DNA from 4 places in the Pseudomonas sp. S3_A03 genome. Region 4 is predicted to be linked to each of the others. Evidence: predicted binding sites of a transcription regulator. Region 4 holds the regulator's gene; each other region holds the start of a gene.
The links. The regulator FliA, encoded in region 4, starts transcription of late flagellar genes. The targets are predictions, from matches to a motif close to CTAAAGTTTNNNNNNNNNNNGCCGNTAA.
Positions count from the first base shown of each region.

Region 1: a site for FliA is predicted at 4,800-4,827, ahead of AB4O25_RS19195 (methyl-accepting chemotaxis protein). Genes of this name have one in related genera too.
Region 2: a site for FliA is predicted at 1,626-1,653, ahead of motA (flagellar motor stator protein MotA). Genes of this name have one in related genera too.
Region 3: a site for FliA is predicted at 2,936-2,963, ahead of AB4O25_RS09545 (methyl-accepting chemotaxis protein). Genes of this name have one in related genera too.

Region 1 covers NZ_CP162753.1:4,174,707-4,182,533, forward strand. The annotation lists rRNA gene AB4O25_RS19175 (16S ribosomal RNA) at 1-942, shown strand, start outside; rRNA gene AB4O25_RS19180 (23S ribosomal RNA) at 1,250-4,141, shown strand; rRNA gene rrf (5S ribosomal RNA) at 4,299-4,414, shown strand; rRNA gene rrf (5S ribosomal RNA) at 4,524-4,639, shown strand; gene AB4O25_RS19195 (methyl-accepting chemotaxis protein) at 4,938-6,818, shown strand; gene AB4O25_RS19200 (SRPBCC family protein) at 6,858-7,322, opposite strand; gene AB4O25_RS19205 (amino acid adenylation domain-containing protein) at 7,342-7,827, opposite strand, start outside.
Region 2 covers NZ_CP162753.1:4,643,661-4,651,487, forward strand. The annotation lists gene AB4O25_RS21185 (HDOD domain-containing protein) at 19-1,554, opposite strand; gene motA (flagellar motor stator protein MotA) at 1,722-2,573, shown strand; gene motB (flagellar motor protein MotB) at 2,577-3,596, shown strand; gene rsgA (small ribosomal subunit biogenesis GTPase RsgA) at 3,648-4,679, opposite strand; gene orn (oligoribonuclease) at 4,789-5,331, shown strand; gene AB4O25_RS21210 (trimeric intracellular cation channel family protein) at 5,507-6,124, shown strand; gene queG (tRNA epoxyqueuosine(34) reductase QueG) at 6,121-7,185, opposite strand; gene AB4O25_RS21220 (NAD(P)H-hydrate dehydratase) at 7,249-7,827, shown strand, end outside.
Region 3 covers NZ_CP162753.1:2,112,086-2,119,912, forward strand. The annotation lists gene AB4O25_RS09540 (lactonase family protein) at 1-542, shown strand, start outside; gene AB4O25_RS09545 (methyl-accepting chemotaxis protein) at 608-2,665, opposite strand; gene AB4O25_RS09550 (RNA 2'-phosphotransferase) at 3,017-3,568, shown strand; gene AB4O25_RS09555 (DUF3144 domain-containing protein) at 3,547-3,837, opposite strand; gene AB4O25_RS09560 (tRNA (adenine(22)-N(1))-methyltransferase) at 3,919-4,614, opposite strand; gene AB4O25_RS09565 (FadR/GntR family transcriptional regulator) at 4,628-5,338, opposite strand; gene AB4O25_RS09570 (MFS transporter) at 5,678-7,039, shown strand; gene gudD (glucarate dehydratase) at 7,059-7,827, shown strand, end outside.
Region 4 covers NZ_CP162753.1:2,306,941-2,314,767, forward strand. The annotation lists gene AB4O25_RS10365 (chemotaxis protein CheA) at 1-1,016, opposite strand, end outside; gene AB4O25_RS10370 (protein phosphatase CheZ) at 1,028-1,816, opposite strand; gene AB4O25_RS10375 (chemotaxis response regulator CheY) at 1,835-2,209, opposite strand; gene fliA (RNA polymerase sigma factor FliA) at 2,379-3,119, opposite strand; gene fleN (flagellar synthesis regulator FleN) at 3,116-3,949, opposite strand; gene flhF (flagellar biosynthesis protein FlhF) at 4,054-5,370, opposite strand; gene flhA (flagellar biosynthesis protein FlhA) at 5,383-7,497, opposite strand.

The DNA of each region.
Region 1 (7,827 bases), 1.9 Mb from region 4:
ATGTGAAATCCCCGGGCTCAACCTGGGAACTGCATTCAAAACTGACTGACTAGAGTATGGTAGAGGGTGGTGGAATTTCCTGTGTAGCGGTGAAATGCGTAGATATAGGAAGGAACACCAGTGGCGAAGGCGACCACCTGGACTGATACTGACACTGAGGTGCGAAAGCGTGGGGAGCAAACAGGATTAGATACCCTGGTAGTCCACGCCGTAAACGATGTCAACTAGCCGTTGGGAGCCTTGAGCTCTTAGTGGCGCAGCTAACGCATTAAGTTGACCGCCTGGGGAGTACGGCCGCAAGGTTAAAACTCAAATGAATTGACGGGGGCCCGCACAAGCGGTGGAGCATGTGGTTTAATTCGAAGCAACGCGAAGAACCTTACCAGGCCTTGACATCCAATGAACTTTCTAGAGATAGATTGGTGCCTTCGGGAACATTGAGACAGGTGCTGCATGGCTGTCGTCAGCTCGTGTCGTGAGATGTTGGGTTAAGTCCCGTAACGAGCGCAACCCTTGTCCTTAGTTACCAGCACGTCATGGTGGGCACTCTAAGGAGACTGCCGGTGACAAACCGGAGGAAGGTGGGGATGACGTCAAGTCATCATGGCCCTTACGGCCTGGGCTACACACGTGCTACAATGGTCGGTACAGAGGGTTGCCAAGCCGCGAGGTGGAGCTAATCCCATAAAACCGATCGTAGTCCGGATCGCAGTCTGCAACTCGACTGCGTGAAGTCGGAATCGCTAGTAATCGCGAATCAGAATGTCGCGGTGAATACGTTCCCGGGCCTTGTACACACCGCCCGTCACACCATGGGAGTGGGTTGCACCAGAAGTAGCTAGTCTAACCTTCGGGAGGACGGTTACCACGGTGTGATTCATGACTGGGGTGAAGTCGTAACAAGGTAGCCGTAGGGGAACCTGCGGCTGGATCACCTCCTTAATCGACGACATCAGCTGCTCCATAAGTTCCCACACGAATTGCTTGATTCATTGAAGAAGACGGTAATGCGAGATGAATGCATTATTCTATATAGAGCTTAGAAATGAGCATTCCATCCTGGCGATGGTGAATGTTGATTTCTAGTCTTTGATTAGATCGTTCTTTAAAAATTTGGGTATGTGATAGAAAGATAGACTGAACGTTACTTTCACTGGTAACGGATCAGGCTAAGGTAAAATTTGTGAGTGATTACAGATTTTCGGCGAATGTCGTCTTCACAGTATAACCAGATTGCTTGGGGTTATATGGTCAAGTGAAGAAGCGCATACGGTGGATGCCTTGGCAGTCAGAGGCGATGAAAGACGTGGTAGCCTGCGAAAAGCTTCGGGGAGTCGGCAAACAGACTTTGATCCGGAGATGTCTGAATGGGGGAACCCAGCCATCATAAGATGGTTATCTTGTACTGAATACATAGGTGCAAGAGGCGAACCAGGGGAACTGAAACATCTAAGTACCCTGAGGAAAAGAAATCAACCGAGATTCCCTTAGTAGTGGCGAGCGAACGGGGACTAGCCCTTAAGTGGCTTTGAGATTAGCGGAACGCTCTGGAAAGTGCGGCCATAGTGGGTGATAGCCCTGTACGCGAAAATCTCTTAGTCATGAAATCGAGTAGGACGGAGCACGAGAAACTTTGTCTGAATATGGGGGGACCATCCTCCAAGGCTAAATACTACTGACTGACCGATAGTGAACTAGTACCGTGAGGGAAAGGCGAAAAGAACCCCGGAGAGGGGAGTGAAATAGATCCTGAAACCGTATGCGTACAAGCAGTGGGAGCCCACTTTGTTGGGTGACTGCGTACCTTTTGTATAATGGGTCAGCGACTTATTTTCAGTGGCGAGCTTAACCGAATAGGGGAGGCGTAGCGAAAGCGAGTCTTAATAGGGCGTCTAGTCGCTGGGAATAGACCCGAAACCGGGCGATCTATCCATGGGCAGGTTGAAGGTTGGGTAACACTAACTGGAGGACCGAACCGACTACCGTTGAAAAGTTAGCGGATGACCTGTGGATCGGAGTGAAAGGCTAATCAAGCTCGGAGATAGCTGGTTCTCCTCGAAAGCTATTTAGGTAGCGCCTCATGTATCACTGTAGGGGGTAGAGCACTGTTTCGGCTAGGGGGTCATCCCGACTTACCAAACCGATGCAAACTCCGAATACCTACAAGTGCCGAGCATGGGAGACACACGGCGGGTGCTAACGTCCGTCGTGAAAAGGGAAACAACCCAGACCGTCAGCTAAGGTCCCAAAGTTATGGTTAAGTGGGAAACGATGTGGGAAGGCTTAGACAGCTAGGAGGTTGGCTTAGAAGCAGCCACCCTTTAAAGAAAGCGTAATAGCTCACTAGTCGAGTCGGCCTGCGCGGAAGATGTAACGGGGCTCAAACCATACACCGAAGCTACGGGTATCACGTAAGTGATGCGGTAGAGGAGCGTTCTGTAAGCCTGTGAAGGTGAGTTGAGAAGCTTGCTGGAGGTATCAGAAGTGCGAATGCTGACATGAGTAACGACAATGGGTGTGAAAAACACCCACGCCGAAAGACCAAGGTTTCCTGCGCAACGTTAATCGACGCAGGGTTAGTCGGTCCCTAAGGCGAGGCTGAAAAGCGTAGTCGATGGAAAACAGGTTAATATTCCTGTACTTCTGGTTATTGCGATGGAGGGACGGAGAAGGCTAGGCCAGCTTGGCGTTGGTTGTCCAAGTTTAAGGTGGTAGGCTGGAATCTTAGGTAAATCCGGGATTCTAAGGCCGAGAGCTGATGACGAGCTAACTTTCAGTTAGCGAAGTGGTTGATGCCATGCTTCCAAGAAAAGCTTCTAAGCTTCAGGTAACCAGGAACCGTACCCCAAACCGACACAGGTGGTTGGGTAGAGAATACCAAGGCGCTTGAGAGAACTCGGGTGAAGGAACTAGGCAAAATGGCACCGTAACTTCGGGAGAAGGTGCGCCGGTGAGGGTGAAGGACTTGCTCCGTAAGCCCATGCCGGTCGAAGATACCAGGCCGCTGCGACTGTTTATTAAAAACACAGCACTCTGCAAACACGAAAGTGGACGTATAGGGTGTGACGCCTGCCCGGTGCCGGAAGGTTAATTGATGGGGTTAGCTAACGCGAAGCTCTTGATCGAAGCCCCGGTAAACGGCGGCCGTAACTATAACGGTCCTAAGGTAGCGAAATTCCTTGTCGGGTAAGTTCCGACCTGCACGAATGGCGTAACGATGGCGGCGCTGTCTCCACCCGAGACTCAGTGAAATTGAAATCGCTGTGAAGATGCAGTGTATCCGCGGCTAGACGGAAAGACCCCGTGAACCTTTACTATAGCTTTGCACTGGACTTTGAATTTGCTTGTGTAGGATAGGTGGGAGGCTTTGAAGCGTGGACGCCAGTCTGCGTGGAGCCAACCTTGAAATACCACCCTGGCAACTTTGAGGTTCTAACTCAGGTCCGTTATCCGGATCGAGGACAGTGTATGGTGGGTAGTTTGACTGGGGCGGTCTCCTCCTAAAGAGTAACGGAGGAGTACGAAGGTGCGCTCAGACCGGTCGGAAATCGGTCGTAGAGTATAAAGGCAAAAGCGCGCTTGACTGCGAGACAGACACGTCGAGCAGGTACGAAAGTAGGTCTTAGTGATCCGGTGGTTCTGTATGGAAGGGCCATCGCTCAACGGATAAAAGGTACTCCGGGGATAACAGGCTGATACCGCCCAAGAGTTCATATCGACGGCGGTGTTTGGCACCTCGATGTCGGCTCATCACATCCTGGGGCTGAAGCCGGTCCCAAGGGTATGGCTGTTCGCCATTTAAAGTGGTACGCGAGCTGGGTTTAGAACGTCGTGAGACAGTTCGGTCCCTATCTGCCGTGGACGTTTGAGATTTGAGAGGGGCTGCTCCTAGTACGAGAGGACCGGAGTGGACGAACCTCTGGTGTTCCGGTTGTCACGCCAGTGGCATTGCCGGGTAGCTATGTTCGGAATAGATAACCGCTGAAAGCATCTAAGCGGGAAACTAGCCTCAAGATGAGATCTCACTGGAACCTTGAGTTCCCTGAAGGGCCGTCGAAGACTACGACGTTGATAGGTTGGGTGTGTAAGCGCTGTGAGGCGTTGAGCTAACCAATACTAATTGCCCGTGAGGCTTGACCATATAACACCCAAGCAATTTGACTACTCGAAAGAGCATCAGATTGCGGTGTGTGAAGACGAAACGAACCGAAAGTTTGTAACTCACAAAACACCGACTGCTGTCACATACCCAATTTGCTGAAGCGAGGCCATTTGGTCACGAGTCAGTACCCGAATTTCTTGACGACCATAGAGCATTGGAACCACCTGATCCCATCCCGAACTCAGCAGTGAAACGATGCATCGCCGATGGTAGTGTGGGGTTTCCCCATGTGAGAGTAGGTCATCGTCAAGATTAAATTCCAAAACCCCTGTTTGCTAACGCAGACAGGGGTTTTGTTTATGTAGAAGTCCATGAATTTCATCGGCACGTTGATACTGCGACGGGCCGGTACACAGAATTTCTTGACGACCATAGAGCATTGGAACCACCTGATCCCATCCCGAACTCAGTAGTGAAACGATGCATCGCCGATGGTAGTGTGGGGTTTCCCCATGTGAGAGTAGGTCATCGTCAAGATTAAATTCCGAAACCCCTGTCTGCTAACGCAGACAGGGGTTTTGTCGTTTAGAGGGATGCAATCCCGCCACGTTGTCCTCAAGTGAAAAACACACGACAGCGCTAACGCCTACCGCCTATCTCTTTCCTGGGTTAAAAATCAGATTTCTCCCATAAGTCCCTAAGTTTTGCTCCGACTTGGCCGAAAGCTTGATGAGCCATGCGTGCACCGAAATGGAGCGGGTGAACACTCCGCTTACCGTTTTATGGAATTTCCACTCGGCACGCTTATCCCCCTTTGGCAAAAGAAGTCGATGAAATGAATCTTAAGTTCAGTCATAAAATCTTGTTGGCCGCGTCAGGCGTAGTGGTTTTAGCCTTCGCGTTGTTCACCCTTTACAACGACTACCTGCAGCGCAGCACCATCAAGCAGAACCTGGAATCGTCCATCGAACAATCCGGGGAGCTCACCGCCAGCAGTGTGCAGAACTGGCTCAGTGGTCGAATACTGGTACTCGAAAGCCTGACGCAAAACGTAGCTCACCAAGGCAGTGCAGCGGACTTGCCTGGGCTAGTCGACCAACCAGCGCTCACCTCGAACTTCCAGTTCACCTATGTGGGTCAAACCAATGGTGTGTTTACCCAGCGCCCGGATGCAAAAATGCCCGACGGCTACGACCCCCGTCAGCGCCCCTGGTACAAACAAGCCGTGGCGGCTGATAAACCTATGCTCACGCCGCCTTATATGGCTGCAGTAGGCGGGCAGATCGTCACCATCGCCATGCCGGTGAAAAAGAACGGCGAGCTGCTGGGTGTAGTGGGCGGAGACCTCAGCTTGCAAACCCTGGTGAAAATCATCAACTCGGTGGATTTCGGCGGCATCGGGCATGCGTTCCTGGTCAGCGGCGACGGCCAAGTCATCGTCAGCCCGGACGAGGACCAAGTGATGAAAAACCTCAAGGACATCTATCCCGGCACCCGCTTACGCATCGAGAAGGTCAATCAGGAGGTTGTGCTCAAGGGCCAGGATCGTATTTTGTCCTTCACTCCGATCAGCGGCTTGCCAGGGGCAGATTGGTATATCGGTCTGTCGATCGATAAAGACAAAGCCTACGCACCGTTGGGTAAATTCCGCACGTCGGCATTGATCGCTATGCTCATCGCCGTGGTCGCGATTGCTGTGCTCTTGAGCCTGCTGATTCAGGTCTTGTTGCGGCCCTTGACCACTATGGGGGTTGCGATGCAAGACATCGCTCAAGGTGAAGGTGATCTGACCCGCCGCCTCGCTGTTACCAGCAAAGATGAGTTTGGCGAAGTCGGCAGTGCGTTTAACCGGTTTGTGGAACGTATCCACGCTTCGATTTCCGAAGTGTCTTCGGCAACACGCCAGGTGCACGACCTGTCCCAGCGAGTGATGGCATCCTCCAACGCGTCAATCATCGGTTCCGATGAGCAAAGTGCGCGTACCAACAGTGTGGCCGCAGCAATCAACGAACTGGGTGCCGCCACTCAGGAAATCGCGCGCAACGCGGCTGATGCGTCACAGCACGCCAGCGGTGCCAGCGAGCAAGCCGACGACGGTCGCAAAGTGGTGGAGCAAACCATCCTGGCGATGTCTGAACTGTCGCAAAAAATCAGTTTGTCCTGCACTCAGATCGAAACACTGAACGCCAGCACCGATAATATCGGCCACATCCTTGATGTGATCAAAGGCATCTCCCAGCAAACCAACTTGTTGGCACTGAATGCCGCGATTGAAGCTGCGCGTGCCGGCGAGGCGGGACGTGGGTTTGCGGTGGTGGCCGATGAAGTGCGCAACTTGGCTCACCGTACTCAGGAATCGGCTGAAGAGATTCATAAAATGATCACTTCGCTGCAAGTGGGTTCGCGCGAGGCGGTGACCACCATGAACGCCAGCCAAACGTCCAGTGAGCAAAGCGTCGGGGTGGCCAACCAGGCCGGCGAACGCCTGGTCAGCGTCACGCAGCGGATCGTTGAGATCGACGGTATGAACCAATCCGTCGCAGCGGCCACCGAGGAGCAGACGGCCGTGGTGGAAACCCTCAATGTGGATATCAACCAGATCAACCTGCTTAACCAGCAGGGCGTGGCCAACCTCAACGAAACCTTGAAGGATTGCGATGCGCTGTCGCAACAGGCTAATCGGCTGAAGCAACTGGTCGACAGCTTCAAAATCTGAGCCGTTGAGCGTGTGAGTAGGAGCGTGCAGTGTTCGCTCCTACTGCGGGCCCAACAAGCGGCTGACGTTGTCCAGTGCGCTTTCAGCGAAAGCCTGTACAAATTGTTCAAATCCCACCTGTGCAGCGTCCTCCGGTTCGGCAATGAGGGTCCACGTTACCCTGGAGCACTGTGTCTCCAGTGCGTCCACGTTGATTGCTGCCCACAATCTAGCCACGCCCAGAGTGTTGTAGAGGGTGGTCCAAGTCATATACATGGCGTGCTCATCCCGGCTATTGAGCTGTTCCACCACCTGGTTGCCATCTCGGAAAAACTTCGTGCGTAAAGCACCCACACCGGTACCGGTCATTTCGATGTGTGACAGAGCGGGGATGAATACATCAAAACCTGAAAACGTCCCCACCATGTTCCACACACGCCTGGCCTGGCAGTCGATCACCCGCGAGGCCACTATCGGCCGTCCCGTTGGATTGCGGATTAACGTATCCGGTTGCAGCCGTTTCATAATGTTGTCCTGACGCAATTCATAGAAAACCGATGGCCTTGAGGTAATTGCAACCTCTGCTCAATAGCGCGGGGGTTTTATCGGGATACTGCTCACCCATTTGCTCAACGCCACGCTGTGCGTTCTCGTGAAGGATCATCCCGGTATCGCCGATGTCTTCATCCAAGCGATCAAGATAAAAACCGAGTACGCCAAACAGCGCGTTGTCCTGGTCCACCGTCTGTAGCGCCTTCTGCCATTGCGTGATGCTTACCCGCTCAAACATATGACCGGCTCGGCTGAACGCATCCAGATAATTCTCCCAGCTCAACGGCTGCGGGTTATGCAGGTTGAACACGCTTCTATCGGCTTGAAAACGACTGCCGTGGAACGCAATGAAGCGCGCCAGAAAGTCCACTGGCATCAGGTCGAAATTCAAATCCAGCCGCGGAAGCAGGCCTAGTTGCAGCGAGCCCTTGAGCATCAGCATCAGGCGATTTTTTTGCGGCCGGCAAACCCCATTGCG
Region 2 (7,827 bases), 2.3 Mb from region 4:
GCGATTGTAGCGCAAGCATCAGACGCTGCGGTTGGTAAAGCTGTGCAGGGCTTTCTCGATGCACTGCGCGGTTTTGCCGAAGGCTTGCACGGTGGTTTCCGAGAACGGCCCACCGCCCTGGTCGGCGATCATCACCATCACCACGCGACCGTTGCAGCTCATGGAACGCAACAACAGGTGCTCACCGTTGAACAGGCGACGCAGGATCGGCGGCAGCAAGGCCGAGAACTGCGCATGATTGTCCGGTGTGAGGCGCACTTGGGCGGATTTTTCCAGCAGGCGCTGCAGCAGTGTGCTGTTGACCACGTCCAGGCTCAGGTTGGCGGCGTCTTTAGGTAGGCCGTCGGCTTGGTGTACGCGCAGCGTGCTCAAGGCGCGATCGGCCATGAACAACAACACTCGCTGCATGCCACTGGCCACCAGGGCTTCCTTGGCGCACGTGGTCAAATGCATGGCGTTGGCAAAACGGCTCGGCTCCACCAGCAGTTCGGTGCAGCGGTTGCGCCATACCGCCAAGGCTTCGGCGGTGGGCGGCGGCGCGGGCAGCAGGCCGCGATGGATCTTCTGTACATGCCACGGCCAGATCAGCGAAAGCGCCGGGTGCCAGAGGTCGGGCATCAGCGTGGTGCGCGCGCTGGTGACGGCTTGTTGATGCGAGTGTTGCTGCACCTCAGCCAGCGGTTGTTGCAGATACAGAGCTGTAAGGTACTGCCAGCGCTGTGTGTGCGGGCAGGTCCAGGATTCTTGCGCGGACATCGCCAAACCGTTGGCCAGCAGCACGGTATTGGCCGGCTGGTTCAGCCAGCGGCGCAGGTTGGGCTCGGCGTCGAGTAACTGCTGATGGCGCAACGGGTCATCTTCACGGGCGATATGCAGCGCCTTGACCAGCAACCGTTGCTCGTTCTTCAGCAGGTTATAACCCTGGGACACCCAGATCGGCAGGTGCCAGGTTTCGGTCAGTGCCAGGCACAGGTCCAGCAGGCGTACGCCGAACAATTGCTGCTCGACCTTGCGTGCCGACTCGCCCTTGTGAATCACGCGCAGCTCCCACTCTTCGAGAAGCTTGGGGTGGGCAACGGCCATCGGCCACAGCGGCGACAGAAACAGCAGGCTGCCCCAGTGAATGTCTTGCCACAACCGTGCCAGGCGGCTGCCGAACAAACCGTTGGCTTGTTGCGATGCATGCTGGCTCACCAGCAACAATTGACGCAATGCAATGGGGATCTCTTGGGCCGGCACCGAGGGCAGGCGCGCCAGCAGTTCTTCGGCGCGCTTGAGGCCCAGGCGGTTGAGCGCCACTTCGAGATTTTCCGCCGGCTCCGTCAGGCTGCCATGGGTATGGCTGTTTGCCTCGCGCATCACGCTGAGTACAAGGGCTGGGCTGTTTTGCATCAGTTCGGCAATATCTCGCAACGAACTGCGGCTGTCGCGGATCGCCTTGCACACCCGGTCGTGGCTGGCCTGGGGAACAGGCAGCGGCACTTCGTCCAGGCACTTGATCCAAGCGGCGAGAGAGAGAGGTCTTACAGATGGGACTGTCGTTTTATTAGCCATGATTGGGGCGCGATCATCACATGCGGTCAACACGCCCGGAGCGGGCCGAACTGGCTTTTCGCCTTAACGGGCTATAGTCTGGCGCAGTTTTGCCGATAAGTAGAACAAGAGTTTTTCAGTTCCCCCAAATATGTCCATGAACCCGACGGCGCAAGTACTCATCTCCTATGGCTAAAATTATCGGCATCATCGTCGTCTTCGCGAGCGTGCTCGGCGGGTACGTCCTGTCCCACGGTAAAATTGCGGCACTGATCCAGCCTTTCGAGGTGATGATTATCGGTGGTGCGGCACTGGGCGCTTTCCTGCAGGCCAACCCCGGCTACATGACCATGCACGTGATCAAGAAGTCATTGGCCATGTTTGGTTCGCGCTTTACCCACACCTTCTACCTGGAAGTGCTGGGGCTGGTGTACGAGATCCTCAACAAGAGCCGCCGCGAAGGCATGATGGCCATCGAGGCTGACATCGAGGACGCCGCGGCCAGCCCGATTTTCGCCAAGTATCCGGCCGTGCTCAAAGACGAGCGCATGACCGCTTATATCTGTGATTACCTGCGCATCATGTCCTCCGGCAACATGGCTCCCCATGAGCTTGAAGGCTTGTTCGACATGGAATTGTTCAGCCTTAAAGAGGAGCTGGAGCATCCGTCCCACGCCGTGACCGGCGTCGCAGACGGCATGCCCGGTTTCGGTATCGTCGCGGCGGTACTCGGTATTGTGGTGACCATGGCCTCCCTGGGTGAGGGTGACCAGGCGGCCATCGGCATGCACGTCGGTGCGGCGTTGGTGGGGACCTTCTTCGGTATTCTCGCGGCCTACGGTTTCTTCGGCCCTCTGGCGACCTCCCTGGCCCATGATGCCAAAGAAGAAATCAACCTTTACGAATCGATCAAGGCCAGTCTGGTGGCGTCCGCTTCCGGCATGCCGCCGTCGCTGGCGGTGGAGTTCGGTCGCAAGGTCCTGTACCCGAAGCATCGCCCAAGCTTCGCCGAGCTGGAACAAGCGGTTCGCGGTCGCTAAGCCATGGAAAACAACCAGCCGATAATCATCAAGCGCGTCAAGCGCTTCGCTGCGGGGCACCATGGTGGCGCCTGGAAAATCGCCTTCGCCGACTTTGCGACGGCGATGATGGCGTTCTTCCTGGTGCTGTGGCTGATGTCGACGGCCACGCCCGAACAGAAAATCGCCATTGCCGGCTACTTCAAAGACCCGATTGGCTTTTCGGAAAGCGGCACGCCTTTCGTGATCGATCTGGGCGGCTCGCCGCAATTGGCGCCTGAGCGCACCATCAACCCCGAAGTCAAAACCGAGGCGCCCCAGGAAAAAATCCCGATCGAGCGCGATACCGTCGAGGCCATGGCCGAGCAGGTCGAGCAAGAGCGCCTTGAGTTGCTGTTGCAAGAGTTGCAGAACAAGGTCGAAGAAAACCCGCAGTTGCTGAAATTCAAGGATCAGATTTCGTTCGAAATCACTCCGGAAGGCTTGCGCATCCAGATCACCGACGCCGCCAACCGGCCGATGTTCGACTCCGGCAGCGCACGCTTGAAGCCGTATTTCGAAGACATCCTGCTGGCCATGGCCGACACCATCAAGACGGTGCCGAACAAGATCAGCATCAGCGGTCACACCGACGCCAAGCCGTATGCGGGCCAGGGTGACTTCGGCAACTGGGAGCTATCGGCCAACCGCGCCAACGCCGCACGTCGCGCGTTGGTAGCCGGCAGCTACCCGGACCCGCAAGTCGCGCGCGTGGTGGGTTTTGCATCCTCGCAGCTGTTTGATCACAAGGATCCGTTCAACCCGGCCAACCGGCGCATCGATATCGTCGTGCTGACCAAAAAGGCCCAGCGTGCGATTGAGGGTGATCAGCCCCCACCGCCACAACCGACCCCTGGTGCTGGCGCGCCCGGCGAAGTGCCGGCCGACCCGAACGCCATCCCGCCAGGGCAAGAACCCTTGCCGGCGCATGAGCTGCGTCAGAAATTGAATCTGTTTGATGATGGTGGGGTGAAAGACCCTACGGTGCCTGGGACGGGATCCTAGGCTTCACATACAACAAGGCCGCGATAATCGCGGCCTTGTTGTTTCGGCGGTTTAGTAACTGCTCTCCGGCAAGCTCGCAATAATCGACCGATAACTGTTCATTCGCTGCTGCTGCACGCGGCCGTCTTCCAGGGCCTTGAGCAACGCACAACCCGGCTCGCGGTCGTGTTTGCAGTCGCGGAAGCGACAGGTGCCAATCAGGTCGTTGAACTCGATGAAGCCCGCTTCCACATCGCTGCGGCTCACGTGGCCGAGGCCGAATTCACGAATGCCCGGGGAGTCGATCAGTTCGCCGCCGCCGGGGAAGTGGAACAACCGCGCGGTGGTGGTGGTGTGCGTACCTTGGCCGGACAGTTCCGACAGCGGGCCTACACGGGTGTCGACCTCGGGCAGCAAGCTGTTGACCAGCGACGACTTACCCACGCCGGACTGGCCGACAAACACGCTGATGCGTCCGTCCAACTGCTGTTGCAGTTGTTCCATGCCATTGCCGTGATGGGCCGACACTTCCAGCACCGGGTAGCCCAAGGTGCGGTAGACCGCCAGCAGCGCATTCAGCGCAGGGGCGTTCTGTTCGTCGATCAGGTCGAACTTGTTCAGCAACAGCAACGGGCGGATGCCGGCATGTTCGGCGGCTACCAGGTAGCGGTCGATCAGGTTGGCATGAGGCTCGGGCAAGGGGGCGAATACGATCACGATCATGTCGACGTTGGCCGCCACCGGCTTGAGCTGGCCGCGGCTGTCGGGCCGGCGCAGTTCGGTGGTGCGTGGCAACTGGGCGACGATCACGCCGATGCCCTGGTTGCCGGCGCGCCATACCACTTTGTCGCCGGTCACCAGCGCCGGCAGGTTGGCGCGCAGGTGGCAACGGGAGACTGAGCCCGCGAGTTCGCCTTCCAGCGCCTCGACTTCGACCTGCACACCGAAGTGCGCGATTACCAGGCCCGTTTGCTCGGGGCCCAGGTCGCCGCCTTCAAGCGCTTCTACGGCGGAGGATTCACGTTTGGCGGCGCGCGCGGCGCGTTCACCTTGAATCTTTTCGATGCGCCAGTTTTGGCGGCGGTTGAGCTGGCGTTTGGCCATTGGTGTTCCGTGTCGATAATGCAAAGGTTTGGGTAAAACGGTCGCGAGTCTAGCACGGCCCCGCCTGCTAAACTGCGCAGCTACGCCAAGGTGCCAAGAGAATCAAGCCATGCAAAACCCACAGAACCTGATTTGGATCGATCTGGAAATGACCGGTCTGAACCCCGACACCGACGTCATCATCGAGATGGCCACCATTGTCACCGACAGCAACCTCAACACCTTGGCCGAAGGTCCGGTGATCGCCATCCACCACAGCGACGCCGTGCTGGCCACCATGGACGAGTGGAACACCCGCACCCACGGCAACTCCGGCCTGACTCAGCGTGTGCGCGACAGCCGCGTCAGCATGGCCGAAGCCGAAGCCCAGACCATCGCCTTCCTGGAAAAATGGGTGCCCAAGGGCAAATCGCCGATCTGTGGCAACAGCATCTGCCAGGACCGTCGCTTCCTTTATACGCACATGAAAGGGCTCGAAAGCTACTTCCACTACCGCAACCTGGATGTCTCGACGCTCAAAGAGCTGGCCGCACGCTGGGCGCCGGACGTCAAAGACAGCTTCCATAAAGGCAGTACTCACCTGGCGCTGGATGATATTCGCGAGTCGATCGCCGAGCTGCAGCATTACCGCAAGCATTTCATCAAGGCCTGAAGCTGTAGCGACTGAGCTGACGCCATCGTAGGCAAGCCCACACATTTTGATTTGTGAACACATTTCAAATGTGGGGGCTTGCTCCCGATGGCCGGCGACGCGGTTTATCGCCAAGTGCCCCCTTTTGGTGCCCTCGGCAAATGATTAGACTGCCGGCCTCTCTGCCAGGATCACCATCATGCTGCTGATGCTCTACCTCATTGCCATCACCGCCGAAGCCATGACCGGCGCCCTCTCTGCGGGGCGCCGTGGCATGGACTGGTTCGGCGTGGTGCTGATCGCCTGTGTGACGGCGTTGGGGGGCGGTTCGGTGCGCGACGTGTTACTGGGGCACTACCCGCTGACGTGGGTCAAGCACCCCGAATACCTGGTGCTGACCTCGGTCGCGGCGCTGGTGACGATCTTTATTGCGCCGCTGATGCGGCATCTGCGCTCGCTGTTCCTGGCGCTGGACGCCGTCGGCCTGGTGGCCTTCACCCTGATCGGCTGCATGACTGCCCTGGAAATGGGCCACGGCATGCTGGTGGCGTCGGTTAGCGGCGTGATTACCGGGGTATTCGGCGGCATCCTGAGGGATATCTTCTGTAACGACATCCCGTTGATCTTCCGTCGTGAGCTGTATGCCAGCGTGTCGTTCCTTGCCGCCTGGTTCTATTTGCTGTGTCTTTATCTGGAGTTGCCCAGCGAGCAAGCGATTCTGCTGACGTTGTTCAGCGGCTTTCTATTGCGCCTGCTGGCGATCCGTTTTCACTGGGAAATGCCCAAGTTCGTCTACAACGACGACGTGCACTAGCGCGTGGCGTGCTGGTTCAGCGCCCACTCCACGTGTTCGCGTACCAGCTCGGACGGGTAATCCCGGCGCGCCTTCAAGGCCTCGATCACCGGAATACTCGATGGCGCATTGCCCAAACCCACCGCGAGGTTACGCAGCCAGCGCTCGTAACCGGCACGGCGCAAAGGTGAGCCTTCGGTGCTGCTGAGGAATTTATCCTCGTCCCACATGAACAGCTCGGCCAGTTCTGCGTTATCCAGGTTGTGTCGCGGCTGGAAATCGCCTTCGGCGGTGGACCGGGCGAAACGATTCCAGGGGCAAACGATCTGACAGTCATCACAGCCGAATACACGGTTGCCGATCAAGGGACGCAGATCCTCCGGGATCGCATGCTTGAGTTCGATGGTCAGGTAGGAAATGCAGCGCCGGGCATCCAGCACGTAGGGGCCGACAAAGGCATTGGTCGGGCAGATGTCCAGGCACGCTGTGCAGCGCCCGCAATGTTCAGTGCTGTGTGGCTCATCGATCGGCAGCGGTAAATCGACAAACAGTTCGCTCAAAAAGAAATAGCTGCCGGCCTTGCGATTGAGCACCAAGGTATTTTTACCGATCCAGCCGAGGCCGGCCTTTTCTGCGATGGCTTTTTCCAGGACGGGCGCGCTATCGACAAAAGCGCGAAAGCCAAACGGGCCGATCTGCGCCTGAATGCGGTCGGCCAGTTGCTGCACGCGCTTGCGGATCAGCTTGTGGTAGTCACGGCCCAGGGCATAGCGCGAGATGTAGGCTTTTTCCGGTTGAGCGAGCAACTGCGCCATTTGGGAGTCGCCTGGCAGATAATCCATGCGCAGCGACACCACGCGCAGGGTGCCCGGTACCAACTCTTCGGGGTGGGAACGTTTGCTGCCATGGGCGCCCATGTAGTCCATTTCGCCGTGGTAGCCCGCGTCGAGCCAGCGTTGCAGGTGCTGTTCATGCTCGGCCAGGTCCAGCCCGCTGATGCCGACTTGTTGAAAGCCCAGCTCGCGACCCCAGTCTTTGATCGATTGGGCGAGGGCGGGCAGATCGGAGGTAATAGCAGGCATGAGACACGGGAAACCACAAGTTAGATGCGTATAATTCTGCCAGACATCGGAGCTTGAAGACGCATGCCTCAGACAAAACACCCAATAACCGACGTTCAGCTCCTGTTGCACGGGAATTTGCCGCAACTGGCTGCGCGTTCTCCGGACGCCCATAAAGGCCGGTTCGGCCACCTGTTGGTGATCGGCGGCGACCGTGGCCTCGGCGGCGCAGCGTTGCTGAGTGCCGAAAGCGCTTTGCGCAGTGGCGCGGGCATGGTGTCGCTGGCCACCCGCGTTGAGCACGTGCCCGCCGCGCTGGCGCGCTTGCCGGAACTTATGGCCGTGGGCGTAAGTTCTGCCAATCAACTGATGGGCCTGCTGGAAAAAATCTCGGTCATCGTCATCGGCCCCGGCTTGGGCGCAGCCTCGTGGGGTAGCAGCCTGTTGTCGGTCGCCGCCAATGCGCGCCAGCCGCAAGTGTGGGACGCGGACGCCTTGAATCAGTTGGCCACGGGTAGCGTCAACCTTCCGGCCAATTGCGTGATCACACCGCATCCGGGGGAAGCTGCGCGCCTGCTGGGCATTTCGACAGCAGAGGTTCAGGCCGACCGGCTTAAGGTGGCGCGCGCGTTGAGCCAGACATTTAATGCCGTCGCTGTCCTC
Region 3 (7,827 bases), 190 kb from region 4:
CCAATACCGGCCCTCGGCACCTGGCGTTCTCGGCCAACGGTCAATACCTGTATGTGGTCGGCGAAATGAGCGGTACCGTGACCGCGTTTGCCATCGACCACAACACCGGCGCGCTGACCCAGGTCGGCGTGGCCAACGGCATCCCCGCACGCTTGAAACTGGCCCACGGCGAAGTGCGCGATGCGCGCAACAATGACCTCAAAGACGACCCGACACCGCGCATCTGGGCCGCCGACCTGCGTCTGTCGCCGGATGGCAAGCTGCTGCTGATGAGCGAGCGCACCAGCAGTTCGGTATCGGCGTTTGCGCTGGACACAGCCACGGGCGGCCTGCGCTTTCTCGACAACTACCCGGTGCAAGAAAAGCAGCCGCGTAATATCGCGTTTTCGCCCAATGGCCGATGGTTGCTGGTGACGGGCGAGAAAAGCGACACGGTCGGGGCGTATGCGGTCAGCGCCAACGGGGCATTGAAGCGGGTGGGAGAAGCGGCGTCGGGCAAGGGGGCGTTGTGGATTGAGGTGTTGCACACCCAAGCGAAGTAACCCTCAGCACCCTTCGGGAACGATGCAGGTGGTGAGCGGGCTTGCCCCGCTCACCACAACGCCGCTCAGCCCAAACGAAACCGCGCCGTGTTGTCACTCAACGCCTGGCTGCCCCTGCTCAAGGTGTCGGCCGCGCGGTTGACTGCGCGGGCGCCGTCCAATAAGCGCCCTGCGGCCTGATCGACTTGCTGGATATTGCCGCTCACTTCGTCCGCCGTCGCCGCTTGTTCTTCCACGGCCGTGGCGATTTGCGCCAGGGTGTCGGTGACGTTCTGCACCGCGCCGGCAATCTCGCCCAAGCGCGCGCCCAGGCCGGTGACGGACTCGGCATCGGTGAGTGCTTGCTCGCACGCGGCGCCCATCAAGGTGACCGCCTGGCTGACGGTCGCGCGCAGGCTGTCGACGGTGCCGGCGATCTGCGCCGTGGAAGCCTGGGTGCGTTGCGACAGGCTGCGCACTTCATCGGCCACCACCGCAAACCCCCTGCCCTGCTCACCGGCACGCGCCGCCTCGATGGCCGCGTTGAGTGCCAGCAGGTTGGTCTGTTCGGCAATGCCGCGAATGGTGTCGACCACCGATTGAATCTGCTGCCCCTGCTGGCTCACCTGCTGCAACGCATCGGCGGTGTCGGTAAGGCGTTGGTTGAGCTGCTGGATGCTCGCGGTGGTGCGCTGGCTGTCACGGCTGCTGTCTTCGGCAATGCGCCGGGTCTGCTGGGCGCTGCCCGAGGCTTGCTCGCAGCTTCTGGCGACGCCCATGGAGGTGGCGGCCAACTGCGTGGCGGCAGCGGCAATCTGGCTGATCTGGTGTTGCTGGTCTTCGACTTCAGTGAGGGTGCTGCCCGATTGCGAATTGAGGGTGAGCACCGCTGAGCCCAGTTGCTGGGTTTCGTGATTGACCCCCAGCAGGCTGGTGCGCAGCTGCATCACCGCCACGTTCAGTGCCGTGCTGATAGCCGCCAGTTCGTCACGCCCTTCCACCGCCACTTCCACGCACAGGTTACCGTCGCGCAGGGACTCGGCCAGGGTGGTGATGCCACTGGCGCTGCGGCGGATGGAAGCTTGCAGGCACACGAACAGGTACAGCGCCGCCAGGGCCAGCAGGCCGAACGTCAGCGCCAGGGGAATGAAGCGTTGGTTGGCGTGGCTGTGGTAGTAGCTCAAGCGCGCATCCAGCGAGGTGAGCGACTGCACACGCAGCGCGCCAAGCGAGGCGAGCGTGGTGTCGACACTGCGCTCAAAGCTGGTGGTGTCAAGCTTGATACTGCCGCCGAACACGCCGTCATCGAGCACTTTGAGTTCGTTATCCAGCAACTGCAGGCTGTTGTCGTACTGCGCGGTCCAGGGTTGCATGCCGTCGAATTGCTTGGCTTTGAGCGCAGTCGCAGCCTTGTCCAACTGGTCGCGCGCGTCGCCGATGCGGCTGCGCAGGTCGCGCATCTGCAAACGGCTTTGCAGGGTGAATTGCCCGGACGCGATGGACGATTGACCGACACTGGCCATGCGACCGATGCGCTCGATCAGGTCCGGCGTCTGCTGCGTGCCCATCTGCATCAGCATGTAGGTTTCCAGCCAGGGGTCGAGGATCAGGCCGGCGTCCAGGGTGATCTGCTCACGCAGGGTTTGCATCGCGCTCAGGGCCGAGGTGAAACGGTCGTAGCCGTCCGGCCACCAGCCCACGGTGCGCAGGGACGCGGAGTCCATGCCCTTGACCGTGGCCTGCAACGCGTCGAAGCGCGCCAGGATATCGGCCCCGGCGTTCTGGGTTTTGAGGGTATCGCCCAAGGTTTGCAGGCTTTGCTGGATCAGTGGGAAATTCGCATCGACCTTGTCCATCGCCGCCTTCGCCGCCGGCGTCGGGGCGTGCAGGATGTCTGCTGCTTTCCAGCGCGCGGCCAGGTTGCGCTGGGCGGTCAATTGGCCGTCCAGTGTGTCCAGGGCCAACAGTTGGCGGACGCCGGACTGTTCGTTGGAAATCACGCTTAATTTTTCACGATAGTCCTGCCCGATCATCCACAGGCTACCGGCCAGGGGCAGCATGAACAGGAAAAACAGAATCTGGAATTTACGTGCGAAACCGAGACGTCCGAGCAGGCGGATACCGGGTGATAACAAGCTGTGCATGTCCGACCACTCCCAAAAACAACCCACGCGAATAAACGGCGGGCCAAGCCTTGAAATGACTAACGGCAAAATGCCATGTCATTGATTAGCTTGGCACTAGCAAGATACGAGCCGCCGGCACGCAGCCCCGAAACAGCGCGCTCGGTGTGCTTATGGTGCCGGTGGCGTGCACGAAAATGGGGCAAAAGCACTCAGTGTCGGCCAGGGTGTTGTAACCGGCGGAGACGACTACCTGAGATGCGCTCCAAAACATCTTCAATTACAGGCATCCTATCGGCCGCGAACCGAACAAACTTGAAGGGCTGAATGCGTCTGACGGCAATCAAGCTCACCTCGGAAAAGGAAATCCTCTTGAATAAGAAACAACGCGACGATATCAGCAGATTCCTCAGCTACGTACTGCGCCATGCCCCGGAGTCATTGAGTATTGCACTGGACAGCGACGGCTGGACCGATATTGACGAACTGATCACAAAAGCCAACCGGCACGGGCATAACGTTGACCGCCAGGCCTTGCTCGATGTCGTTGAGACCAACGATAAAAAGCGCTTCACACTCTCCGACGATGGCTACCGCATCCGCGCCGCCCAAGGCCATAGCACTGAACACGTGCAGGTGCAGCACATCGAAAAGGAACCGCCGGCCGTGCTCTACCACGGTACCGCCAGCCGCTTCATGGCCTCCATCGACATTCAAGGACTGATTCCGGGCAGCCGGCACCATGTGCACCTCACAGAGAACCCTGAGACCGCGATGGCCGTCGGCAAGCGCTATGGGCAACCGGTGCTGCTCAGCATTGATACGCACGCGATGAGAAAGGCAGGCATGCGGTTCTTCCAGGCGGACAACGGCGTATGGCTGGTGGACGCAGTACCGGCGCCCTATTTGACTTGCATGTACTGAGTAAAATTATTGATGTGATCGTCCAGATTGTCTTCAAGCATCATCCGGTACTGCTCACAGAAATACTTCAGCATCGCCTCGCGCTCCTCGGCCATGTGCGCGCCGGATTTAAAATTACGCGCACACGCCCAGGCATTGAACCGGGTGGTGCCGAACATCATTGAGGCGCTGACCTGACCGAGGTCTTCGAAGGTTTTGAGCTGCTCGTTCGACAGTTCGATATGTGCGTCTGCGCGGTCGTAGAAGGCTTGGTCGGTGGCGTCGGCCATGGCGGGCGTCCTGGGTGAGCGAATGAGGCGGTTATTGGAGCATATCCGGCGCCATGGATGCGGATCCGGCGACAACAGCGATCAACCCAGCAATTGAATCATCCACTGAATCTGCCGGGCTATCTCTTGGCGCTTAGCCTCGGGCAGCGTCTGCCGTGCCTGTTCGAAGCCGGCCAGGGTCTTGTGCTTGAGGCGCAGCGCGCGTTGCCACTTGGCCAGGAAGACCGGCGTACGCGCCTGCATGTGCAGCGGGCCGAAGTACAATTCTTCAGCGCTGTACACCACCGGCTCCGAGCGCTCGGCGACGATGATTTCGTAGTAGAAGCGGTTTTCGTGCAGCAACTCTTCACTGACGATGCGGTAGCCGTTGTGCATCAACCACACGCGCAGCGGTTGCTCGCCGCCGTTGGGTTGCAGGACCAGCCGCTCATGACCGCTCAAATGGGCCTTGCCGGCTTCGAGGATGTCGCGGATCGTTTCGCCGCCCATGCCGCACAGGCTGACGGCGGTGATACGGTCGTCGGGTTCGATGGCCGACAAACCATCGGCCAAGCGCACGCGGATGCGCTGCTCCAGGCCGTTGTCACACACGGTACGCTTGGCCGCTTGAAAAGGCGTGGCGGCCACCTCCCCCGCCACGGCCGCCTCGATCACGCCACGGCGCAACAATGCCACCGGCAGGTAGGCGTGGTCCGAGCCGATATCGGCCAGGCGTGCGCCGTGCGGTATATGCGCCGCCACGCGCTCCAGGCGCTGGGACAATGTCTGTTCGTTCAACCTTGAGTCCTTGTCATTCGCCGGAAAACCGATCCCGGCTGTTGGTCAGGTGCAGCACCATGGCGGCCCGCGCCGCGTCCGGGTCCTGGCGTTTGATCGCATTAAAAATCGCCTCATGCTCAAGGTTCGCCAATTGCCCGAGCTTGGCAAAATCGGCGCCGCCGCGCTCGGCGCCCTTGACCTGAGTGCGGGGAATCATCGCATTGCCCAGGTGCGACATGATTTCGCTGAAGAACGTATTGCCGGTGGCCTCGGCGATCAGTTGGTGAAAGCGCTTGTCCTCTTCCACACAGCTGTCGTGGTTGGCCAGGCAGGCCTGGTAGTCATCCAGCGCCTGGCGCATATCGGCCAGTTGCACCTCGCTTCTGCGCAGCGCGGCCAGCGCTACCGCTTGTACTTCCAGACCCAGGCGCAGTTCCAGCATGTTACGCACGCTGGCCACCGTATCCACATGCAGGCGCAAGCCCTGCTGGGCGTTTTGCTCCAGCACGAAGGTGCCGATGCCATGCCGCGTCTCCACCAGCCCCGAGGCCTGCAACTTGGAAAGCGCCTCGCGCACCACCGTACGGCTGACGCCGTGCTCACGCACGATGGTGGATTCGGAAGGCAGTTTTTCACCGGGTTTCAATTGCCCGAGCTGGATGCGCTGGGTCAGGGCATCGACCACGCCTTGGGCCAGGTTGTTAGAGCGTCTACGCAGGGGCGCTGGGCTTTCAATGGGCATTGCGGGAGGTCCACGAGGTTGGGCTGGGCGGAGCTTAACATCCTGCTGGAGGGACATTGCTGAGCGCGTGAGAAAACCATCATCTTGTATGACAACCAATCTGTAGCGTTTAACAACTGACGCTATCGAGCGGGCATTTTCAAACAGAGGAATTCAACGCAAGCGCTCACAAAACCCCAATAAATACGGACTAATAACTAAACCAAGCAGCCCCCTGGTCACCTTATAAACACAAAAAACACCCCGCCATGGATTGCGAACCCCAGAAATGCACTTGTATGATGTCTATCAACAACGCATACAAACCCGCATAAAAATAATCAGGGGGAGTTTTCCATTGTGACTCGTTCAAGCCATGCATCCGTTGCACCCACCCGCGATCCCGTCCTCACGCGCGCCGTGAGCAAAGTGAAGCGCCATGTGCTTCCACTGTTCGTGATCATGTTCATCCTCAACTACATCGACCGGGTCAATATCGGCTTCGTGCGCACGCACATGGAGCATGACCTGGGCATCGGCGCCGCGGCCTATGGCTTTGGCGCCGGGTTGTTCTTCATTGGCTACGCCCTGTTCGAAGTACCGTCCAACATGCTGCTGCAAAAGGTCGGCGCGCGCATCTGGCTGACCCGCATCATGTTCACCTGGGGCATCGTCGCGACGATGATGGCGTTCATCCAGAACGAAACCCACTTCTACATCCTGCGTTTTCTGCTGGGCGTGGCCGAGGCCGGTTTTTTCCCTGGGGTGATCTACTACTTCACGCGCTGGTTGCCGGGCGTGGAGCGCGGTAAAGCCATCGCGATTTTCCTCAGCGGCTCGGCGGTGGCGTCGTTGATCTCGGGCCCTCTGTCGGGGGTGCTGTTGCAGATCGAAGGCTTTGGTTTTCATGGCTGGCAATGGATGTTCGCCATCGAAGGCCTGGCCTCGGTGGTGATCGGGTTCTTTGTGTGGTTCTGGCTCGACTCCAAGCCCCACGATGCCAAATGGATGAGCCGTGAAGAGCAGGACGCACTGGTCGGCGCCATCGACGCCGAACAACGCCAGCGTGAAGCGCTGACCAGCGTCAAACCCACCCTCGGCAAGCTGCTCAAGGACCGCCAGATCCTGCTGTTTTGCGCGTTGTACTTCTGCATCCAACTGACGATTTACGCGGCGACATTCTGGCTGCCGAGCATCATCAAAAAGATGGGCGACTTGAGTGACGTGCAGGTGGGCTTCTTCAACTCGATCCCCTGGCTGATCTCGATCATCGCCATGTACGCCTTCGCGTCGCTGTCGGGCAAGTTCAAGTTCCAGCAGGCCTGGGTCGCGGCGGCACTGTTGATTGCCGCGGCAGGCATGTTCATGTCTACCACCGGTGGGCCGATTTTCGCCTTCGTGGCGATCTGCTTTGCGGCCATCGGTTTCAAGTCGGCGTCATCGCTGTTCTGGCCGATCCCCCAGGGTTACCTGGATGTGCGCATCGCGGCGGCGGTGATCGCGCTGATCAACTCCATCGGCAACCTCGGCGGCTTCGTTGCGCCGACCACCTTCGGCTTCCTGGAACAGACCACCGGTTCGATCCAAGGCGGCCTCTACGGCCTGGCCGGCACCTCGGTGCTGGCGGCGATCCTGGTGTTCTTCGCCAAGACCGCGCCCTCTGCCGTATTGACCCCGACAAGCGTGGCGCCCAACAGCGCCGCCGTCAGCAAACCTCTTTGAACCTTTCAGGACACTTGCCATGAATACTCCAGTCGTCACGCACTTGCAGGTTATCCCCGTCGCCGGCCACGACAGCATGCTGCTTAACCTCAGCGGCGCCCACGGGCCTTTTTTCACACGCAATATCGTCATCCTCAAGGACAGCTGCGGCAACACCGGCGTGGGTGAAGTGCCCGGTGGCGAACGCATCCGCGAAACCCTGGAAGACGCACGCAGCCTGGTGATCGGCCAACCGATCGGCCAGTACCAGCGCGTGCTGAATCAAATGCGCAGCACCTTTGCCTCGCGGGACTCGGCCGGGCGCGGCCTGCAAACCTTTGACCTGCGCATCACCATCCACGCGGTCACCGCCATGGAGGCCGCGCTGCTCGACCTGCTGGGGCAGTTTCTCGACGTGCCGGTGGCCGCCCTGCTCGGCGAAGGCCAGCAGCGCGATGCGGTGAAAATGCTCGGTTACCTGTTCTACGTCGGCGACCGCAACGCCACCGACCTGGCTTACCGTAACGAAGCGGACGCCGACGACGATTGGTTGCGCCTGCGCCATGAAACCGCGCTCACCCCCGAAGCGGTTGTGCGCCTGGCCGAAGCCGCCAAAGCCCGGTACGGCTTCAACGACTTCAAGCTCAAGGGCGGCGTATTGAGCGGCGACGCGGAAATCGAAGCGGTCACCGCCCTGGCCGAGCGTTTCCCCGATGCACGTATCACCCTCGACCCGAACGGCGCCTGGTCTCTGAAAGAAGCCATTCGCCTGTGCCGCGACCAGCACCACGTGCTCGCCTACGCCGAAG
Region 4 (7,827 bases):
GCTGGGGCCGCAGCCGGCGCCGCCGCTGGGGCAGGTGCCGGTTTGGCGGCTGGAGCGGCTGGAGCGGCAGCTTTGGCGGGTGCAGCCGCTTTGGCGGCAACCGGTGCTGCCGTAGCGGCGGCAGGTGCAACCTCGCTGAACTTGCCCTTGCCGTGCAAATCGTCAAGCAGGGCTTCGAATTCGTTATCCGTGATCAGGCCATCAGCGGCAGGCTGCGCAGGGGCGGCAGGCGCAGCGGCGGTGGCGGCGACTGCCGGCAAGGCGTCGGCCGCAAAGGTGCCTTTGCCGTGCAGTTGGTCGAGCAACGCTTCGAATTCGTCGTCGGTGATGTCGGTGCTGACCGGCCCGCCCGCTGCGGCAGGTGCAGGAGCGGCAGCGGCAGGCGCCACCGCATCAGCGGCGAACTGGCCTTTGCCATGCAGCTGGTCGAGCAGCGATTCGAATTCCGCGTCGGTAATGTCTTCGCTGGTCGGCGCCGCTGCCGGGGCTTCGGCGGCCGGTGCTTCGGCTTCGGCCTTGACGGCACTGAGGGAGTTGAGCAGTTGTTCGAACTCAGTGTCCGTGACATCCGCTTCAGGCTCCGCCACAGGCTCCGGCGCCGCTTCAACCACCGGCGCGCAAGTGTCCGCAGGCTCTGCATAGCGCGCCAGGGCCGCCAACAGTTCCGGCGTGGCCGCCGTGATCGGGGCACGTTCACGCACTTGGCTGAACATGCCGTTGACCGCATCCAGTGCTTCGAGAATCACGTCCATCAACTCCGAATCAACGTGACGCTCACCCTTGCGCAGGATGTCGAACACGTTCTCGGCGATGTGGCAGCACTCCACCAGCTCATGGAGCTGGAGGAAGCCGGCGCCCCCTTTTACAGTGTGAAAACCGCGAAAAATTGCATTGAGCAGGTTCGCATCATCCGGGCGGCTTTCCAGCTCGACCAGTTGCTCGGACAGTTGCTCTAAAATTTCGCCGGCCTCTACAAGGAAATCCTGAAGGATCTCTTCATCGGCGCCGAAGCTCATGTGGGTGCTCCTTAGAAGCCTAAACTGGATAACAGGTCATCTACGTCATCCTGACCTGACACAACGTCTTCACGTTTATCGGCATGAATCTGCGGACCTTCACCCTTGGCGAGATGTTTTTGTGGATCTTTTTCCGAGAGGATCGCTTCGCGGTCATGTTCAATGCCGGCAAAACGGTCAACCTGGCCTGCCATAAGCACCAATTTGAGCAAGTTGCTTTCCACTTCGGTGACCAACTGGGTCACACGCTTGATCACCTGACCGGTGAGGTCCTGGTAATCCTGGGCCAGCAAAATATCGTTGAGGTTGCTGGAAACCGTGCGGTTTTCCTGCTCGCTGCGCGACAAGAAGCCTTCAACCCGACGTGCCAGCTCACGAAACTCCTCAGCCCCGACTTCCCGGCGCATGAAGCGGCCCCAATCGGCGCTCAGGGCCTGGGCTTCAGTGGCCATGCCGTTGACCAGGGGCGTGGCGTTCTCCACCAGGTCCATGGTGCGGTTGGCCGCCGCCTCAGTCAGCCTGACCACATAGGACAGGCGTTCGGTGGCATCGGTGATCTGTGAGATTTCTTCGGCCTGGGGCATGTGCGGGTCAATCTGGAAATTGACAATCGCACTGTGCAGCTCGCGTGTGAGCTTGCCCACTTCCTGATACAGGCCGCGGTCACGGGTCTGGTTGAGCTCATGGATCAACTGCACCGCGTCGCCGAACTGGCCTTTTTCAAGGCTGTCGACCAACTGGTGAGCATGTTTTTTCAGGGTCGACTCAAAGTCTCCCTGTGACGTTTCGTTATGCTCCATAGCTCCCCCGCGATGGCATCAGCCGTGGATGCGTTCGAAGATTTTTTCGATCTTCTCTTTCAAGGCCAGTGCAGTGAATGGCTTGACCACGTAACCGTTAACACCCGCCTGGGCAGCTTCGATGATCTGCTCACGCTTGGCTTCGGCGGTGACCATCAGCACGGGAAGGCTGCGCAGCTTTTCGTCGGCCCGCACATGACGCAGCAAGTCGATACCGGTCATGCCCGGCATGTTCCAGTCGGTTACCAGAAAGTCGATGCTCCCGCTGTTGAGGATCGGAATCGCCGTAAGGCCATCATCCGCCTCGACCGTGTTTGTGAACCCAAGGTCACGCAACAGGTTTTTTATGATCCGCCGCATCGTTGAGAAGTCATCAACGATGAGGATTTTCATGTTCTTGTCCAATTCGACCTCCAAGCAGTCTTAAACGCGCCCAGCACCTGGACGCGTCATTTCAATCAACAGGCATTACACAAAAAGGACTGCCGGGGGCACCACGGGCCGAACCCGCGAAGATCCATCACCTTCGCGGTATCGCTTTGCAGTGTCCCCACACTGCCTGTCAGCGCGCTCGCCACTCTCCCAAACGCCCCCGCAAGCGAGCGGCGCACTGGCTGTGTAACTGGCTGACTCGCGATTCGCTGACCCCCAGGACCTCACCGATTTCCTTGAGGTTCAGCTCTTCGTCGTAGTACAGCGCCAATACCAGTCGCTCACGCTCAGGCAAATTGGCAATCGCGTCCGCCAACGCACCCTGAAAGCGTTCATCTTCCAGGTCTCGCGCCGGCTCCATATGAGTACTCGCGCCGTCCTCGTGCAGCCCTTCATGTTCACCGTCCTGCAACAGGTCGTCGAAACTGAACAGGCGGCTGCCCAAGGTGTCGTTCAAAATCCCGTAATAATCGTCGAGACTCAATTGGAGTTCGGCCGCAACTTCGTGATCTTTAGCGTCGCGACCGGTTTTTGCTTCAATTGCGCGAATTGCGTCACTGACCATGCGCGTATTGCGGTGTACCGAACGAGGCGCCCAATCACCCTTGCGCACTTCATCGAGCATGGCGCCCCGGATACGGATACCCGCATACGTCTCGAAACTCGCGCCTTTGGTGGCATCGTATTTGGTTGACACTTCGAGCAGGCCAATCATGCCGGCCTGGATCAGGTCTTCGACCTGGACGCTGGCGGGCAGGCGTGCCAGCAGGTGATAGGCGATGCGCTTGACCAGCGGCGCATAACGCTCGATCAACTCGCCCTGACCGTCACGGGCGGACTTCTTGTAGGCGTTATAGCCGTTCGCTGTCATAGCACGGGTCCTGCGCTCGTCTGATGTACCAATCGCTCGACGAAAAACTCCAGATGCCCCCGTGGGTTGGCGGGCAACGGCCAAGTATCGACCTTTTGGGCAATAGCCTTGAACGCCAATGCGCATTTGGAACGAGGGAACGCTTCGTAGACCGCACGCTGCTTTTGCACAGCCTTGCGCACACACTCGTCGTAGGGAACTGCACCGACGTATTGTAAGGCGACATCGAGGAAGCGATCCGTGACCTTGGTCAACTTGGCGAACAGGTTGCGCCCTTCCTGCGGGCTCTGGGCCATGTTGGCCAGTACGCGGAAGCGGTTCATGCCGTAGTCACGGTTAAGTAATTTGATCAGGGCGTAGGCGTCGGTGATCGAGGTGGGTTCATCGCAGACCACCAGCAACACTTCCTGCGCCGCGCGCACGAAGCTGACCACGGATTCGCCGATCCCGGCGGCGGTGTCGATCACCAGCACGTCGAGGTTGTCGCCGATATCGCTGAATGCCTGGATAAGGCCGGCATGCTGCGCCGGGCTCAGGTGCACCATGCTCTGGGTGCCGGAGGCGGCCGGCACGATGCGGATCCCGCCAGGGCCTTGAAGCAGCACATCGCGCAGCTCACAGCGCCCCTCGATCACATCGGCAAGCGTGTGTTTGGGCGTCAACCCCAGCAGAACGTCGACGTTCGCCAGTCCCAGGTCAGCATCCAGCAGCATGACGCGACGGCCAAGTTCTGCCAGGGCCAGGGACAAATTCACTGACACGTTAGTTTTTCCGACGCCACCTTTGCCGCCGGTCACCGCGATCACCTGTACGGGATGCATGCTGCCCATTTTATTTCTTTACCTTGTCTTGCTTAGACGCAGGCTACATGGCTTGGCCGCGTGAATCGCTTGCAGACCATCGATGTAGATACTTTTCACGGTGTTCATCTGACTCAACCGACCCGTTTTGCCGGGTTGTGATAGAGATCGGCGAACATGTCGGCCATCGCTTCCTCGCTAGGCTCGTCTTGCATTTGTACGCTGACGGCGCGGCTGACCAACTGATGACGGCGCGGCAGATGCAGATCATCCGGGATCCGCGGCCCATCGGTCAGGTAAGCCACCGGCAGTTCGTGGCTGATAGCCAGGCTCAGCACTTCACCCAGGCTGGCGGTTTCATCCAGTTTAGTCAGGATGCAACCGGCCAGCCCGCAGCGTTTGTAGCTGTGATACGCAGCGGTAAGAACCTGTTTCTGGCTGGTGGTTGCAAGCACCAGGTAATTTTTTGACTTGATGCCACGCCCGGCCAGGCTTTCGAGCTGCATACGCAACGCCGGGTCGCTGGCTTGCAGGCCGGCGGTGTCGATCAGCACCACGCGCTTGCGCAGCAGCGGGTCGAGGGCATTGGCCAGGGATTGACCGGGGTCGACATGGGTAACCGGCACATTGAGGATGCGGCCCAGGGTCTTGAGCTGTTCCTGGGCGCCGATACGGTAGCTGTCCATGCTCACCAGCGCGATATTCTGGGCGCCGTACTTAAGCACATAACGGGCGGCAAGCTTGGCCAGCGTGGTGGTCTTGCCCATGCCGGCCGGGCCGACCATGGCGATCACTCCGCCCTCTTCCAAGGGTTCGATCTGTGGCGTGGTGATCATCCGCGCCAAGTGGGCCAGCAACATGCGCCAGGCCTGGCGAGGCTCTTCGATTTCGTGGGTCAGCGCCAACAGGTCGCGGGACAACGGGCCGGACAGGCCGATGCGTTGCAGGCGACGCCACAAGTTGGCCTGTTGCGGTTTGCTGCCTTGCAGTTGGGTCCAGGCCAGCGAGCCGAGCTGCACTTCGAGCAACTCGCGCAGGCCATTGAGTTCAAAGCGCATCGAGTCGAACGCGCGCTGGTCGACTGCGGCGGCCGGGGCGGGCGCGGCAGGACGCGGCGGTTCGATGAAAGTGGGCTCGACCAACGGCTCGGCAGCCGTCAGCGGCAGGCCGGCGAACAACTGGCGATTGGTGGTGGCATCGCTGTCGCCGCGCATGCTCAGTTCGGCCTGGGCCGAGACGATGCGCGAGGCAGTCTTGCGCAGCTCGTCTTCAAGCTCCATGTTCGGCACGCGCGGCGCCAGGGCCTGGGGGGTGTAATCCAGGGCAGCCGTCAGCTCGACACCGCCGGCAATACGACGGTTACCGATAATCGCGGCGTCGGCGCCCAGCTCATCACGGACCAGTTTCATGGCCTGACGCATATCGGCGGCGAAAAAACGCTTCACTTGCATAACCCACTACCCTCAGCCGTTGGGCCCTACTGTCGCGACGATAGTCACTTGCTTGTTGTCAGGAATTTCCTGATAAGCCAAAACGTGCAAATTCGGTACTGCCAGGCGCCCGAACCGCGACAACATTGCCCGGACCGGGCCTGCCACCAGCAGAATCACCGGCTGGCCCTGCATTTCCTGGCGCTGCGCGGCCTCGATCAACGAACGCTGCAGTTTTTCAGCCATGCTTGGCTCCAACAGAACGCCCTCTTCCTGGCCTTGTCCTGCCTTCTGAATACTATTGAGCAATATTTGTTCCAACCTTGGTTCCAAGGTGATCACAGGCAGCTCAGAGTCAAGCCCTACAATGCTTTGCACGATTGCACGCGACAATCCGACACGCACCGCCGCCACCAGCGCGGCGGTATCTTGACTCTTGGCGGCATTGTTGGCGATGGCCTCGGCAATGCTGCGAATGTCGCGCACCGGCACCTGTTCGGCCAGCAGCGCCTGCAGCACTTTGAGCAGTTGCGACAGCGACAGCACGCCCGGCACCAGCTCTTCGGCGAGTTTTGGCGAGGCCTTGCCCAGCAAACCCATCAATTGCTGGACTTCTTCGTGACCGATCAACTCGTGGGAGTGCTTGTACAAAATCTGGTTGAGGTGGGTGGCGACCACGGTGCTGGCGTCCACCACGGTATAGCCCAGGGACTGCGCCTGGCTGCGCTGGCTGATTTCGATCCATACCGCCTCCAGGCCAAAAGCCGGATCTTTGGCGGTAATGCCGTTGAGGCTGCCGAACACCTGGCCGGGGTTGATCGCCAGCTCGCGGTCCGGGTAAATCTCGGCTTCGGCCAGGATCACCCCCATCAGCGTCAGGCGGTAGGCACTGGGCGCCAGGTCGAGGTTGTCGCGGATGTGCACGGTGGGCATCAAAAAGCCCAGGTCCTGGGACAACTTCTTGCGCACCCCCTTGATCCGCGCGAGCAATTGGCCGCCCTGGTTGCGGTCCACCAGCGGAATCAGGCGGTAGCCGACTTCCAGGCCGATCATGTCGATGGGCGTCACGTCGTCCCAGCCCAACTCCTTGGTTTCCTGGGCACGGGCCGGGGATGGCAGCAGCTCCTGCTGGCGCGCGACCTCCTGCAGCGCCTGCACTTTGACTGCGTTTTGCTTTTTCCAAAACAGGTAGGCACCGCCGCCGGCCAATGCGGCCATGGTCAGGAACGACACATGAGGCATGCCCGGCACGATACCCATGATCGCCATAATGCCCGCCGCCACGGCCAGGGCCTTGGGCGAGGCGAACATCTGCCGGCTGATCTGCTTGCCCATGTCTTCGGAGCCCGACGCACGGGTCACCATGATTGCAGCGGCTGTTGATAACAACAGTGATGGCAATTGCGCCACTAAACCGTCACCGATGGTCAGCAAGGCGTAGACCTTGCCCGCGTCGCCGAAGGTCATACCGTGCTGGAAGATACCCACGGCAATGCCGCCGATCAGGTTGATGAACAGAATCAGCAGGCCGGCGATGGCGTCACCGCGCACGAATTTGCTGGCGCCGTCCATGGAGCCGTAGAACTCGGCTTCCTGGGCCACTTCCAGGCGGCGCGATTTGGCCTGGTTCTGGTCGATCAGGCCGGCGTTGAGGTCGGCGTCGATGGCCATCTGCTTGCCGGGCATGGCGTCGAGGGTAAACCGCGCGCTCACCTCGGAAATCCGTCCGGCGCCTTTGGTCACCACCACGAAGTTGATGATCATCAGGATCGCGAACACCACGATACCGACCACGTAGTTACCACCGATCACCACTTCACCGAAGGCCTGGATCACCTTACCGGCCGCGGCGTGGCCGTCCTGGCCATGAAGCATCACCACGCGGGTAGAGGCCACGTTCAACGCCAGGCGCAGCAGGGTCGCCACCAGCAAAATCGTCGGGAACACCGCAAAATCCAGGGGCCGCAGGGCATACACGCACACCAGCAGCACCACCACCGACAGGGCGATGTTGAAAGTGAAGAACACGTCGAGCAGGAACGGCGGCATCGGCAACATCATCATTGCCAGCATCACCAGCAACAACAACGGCACACCCAGATTGCCCCGCGAGAGGTCAGTCAGGGTCGTACGGGCCGTGCCGAGCATTTGAGAGCGATCCACCACCGGTATTCCTCGTAACGTAAAGCAAACTTTTGACGCCGGGAGGCATCCTGGTGGCGGTATTGCAAGAAGCTGTCCAACTTTGGTTTGGGGGCGTGAACAACCTCACAAGCGAGCGTTTCTACAGCCCTAGCCCCAGTTAAATGTGGGAGGGGGCTTGCTCCCGATGGCGGTGTATCAGGCAATAGATTAATTGGCTGAACCACCGCTATCGGGAGCAAGCCCCCTTGTGTCTTGATACGGGATTAAGCTGAGAGTGAGAGGGTGAGTGGCAAGCTGAATGCCCGAAGTGCTTAAAGCACGTGTGGGAGCCCA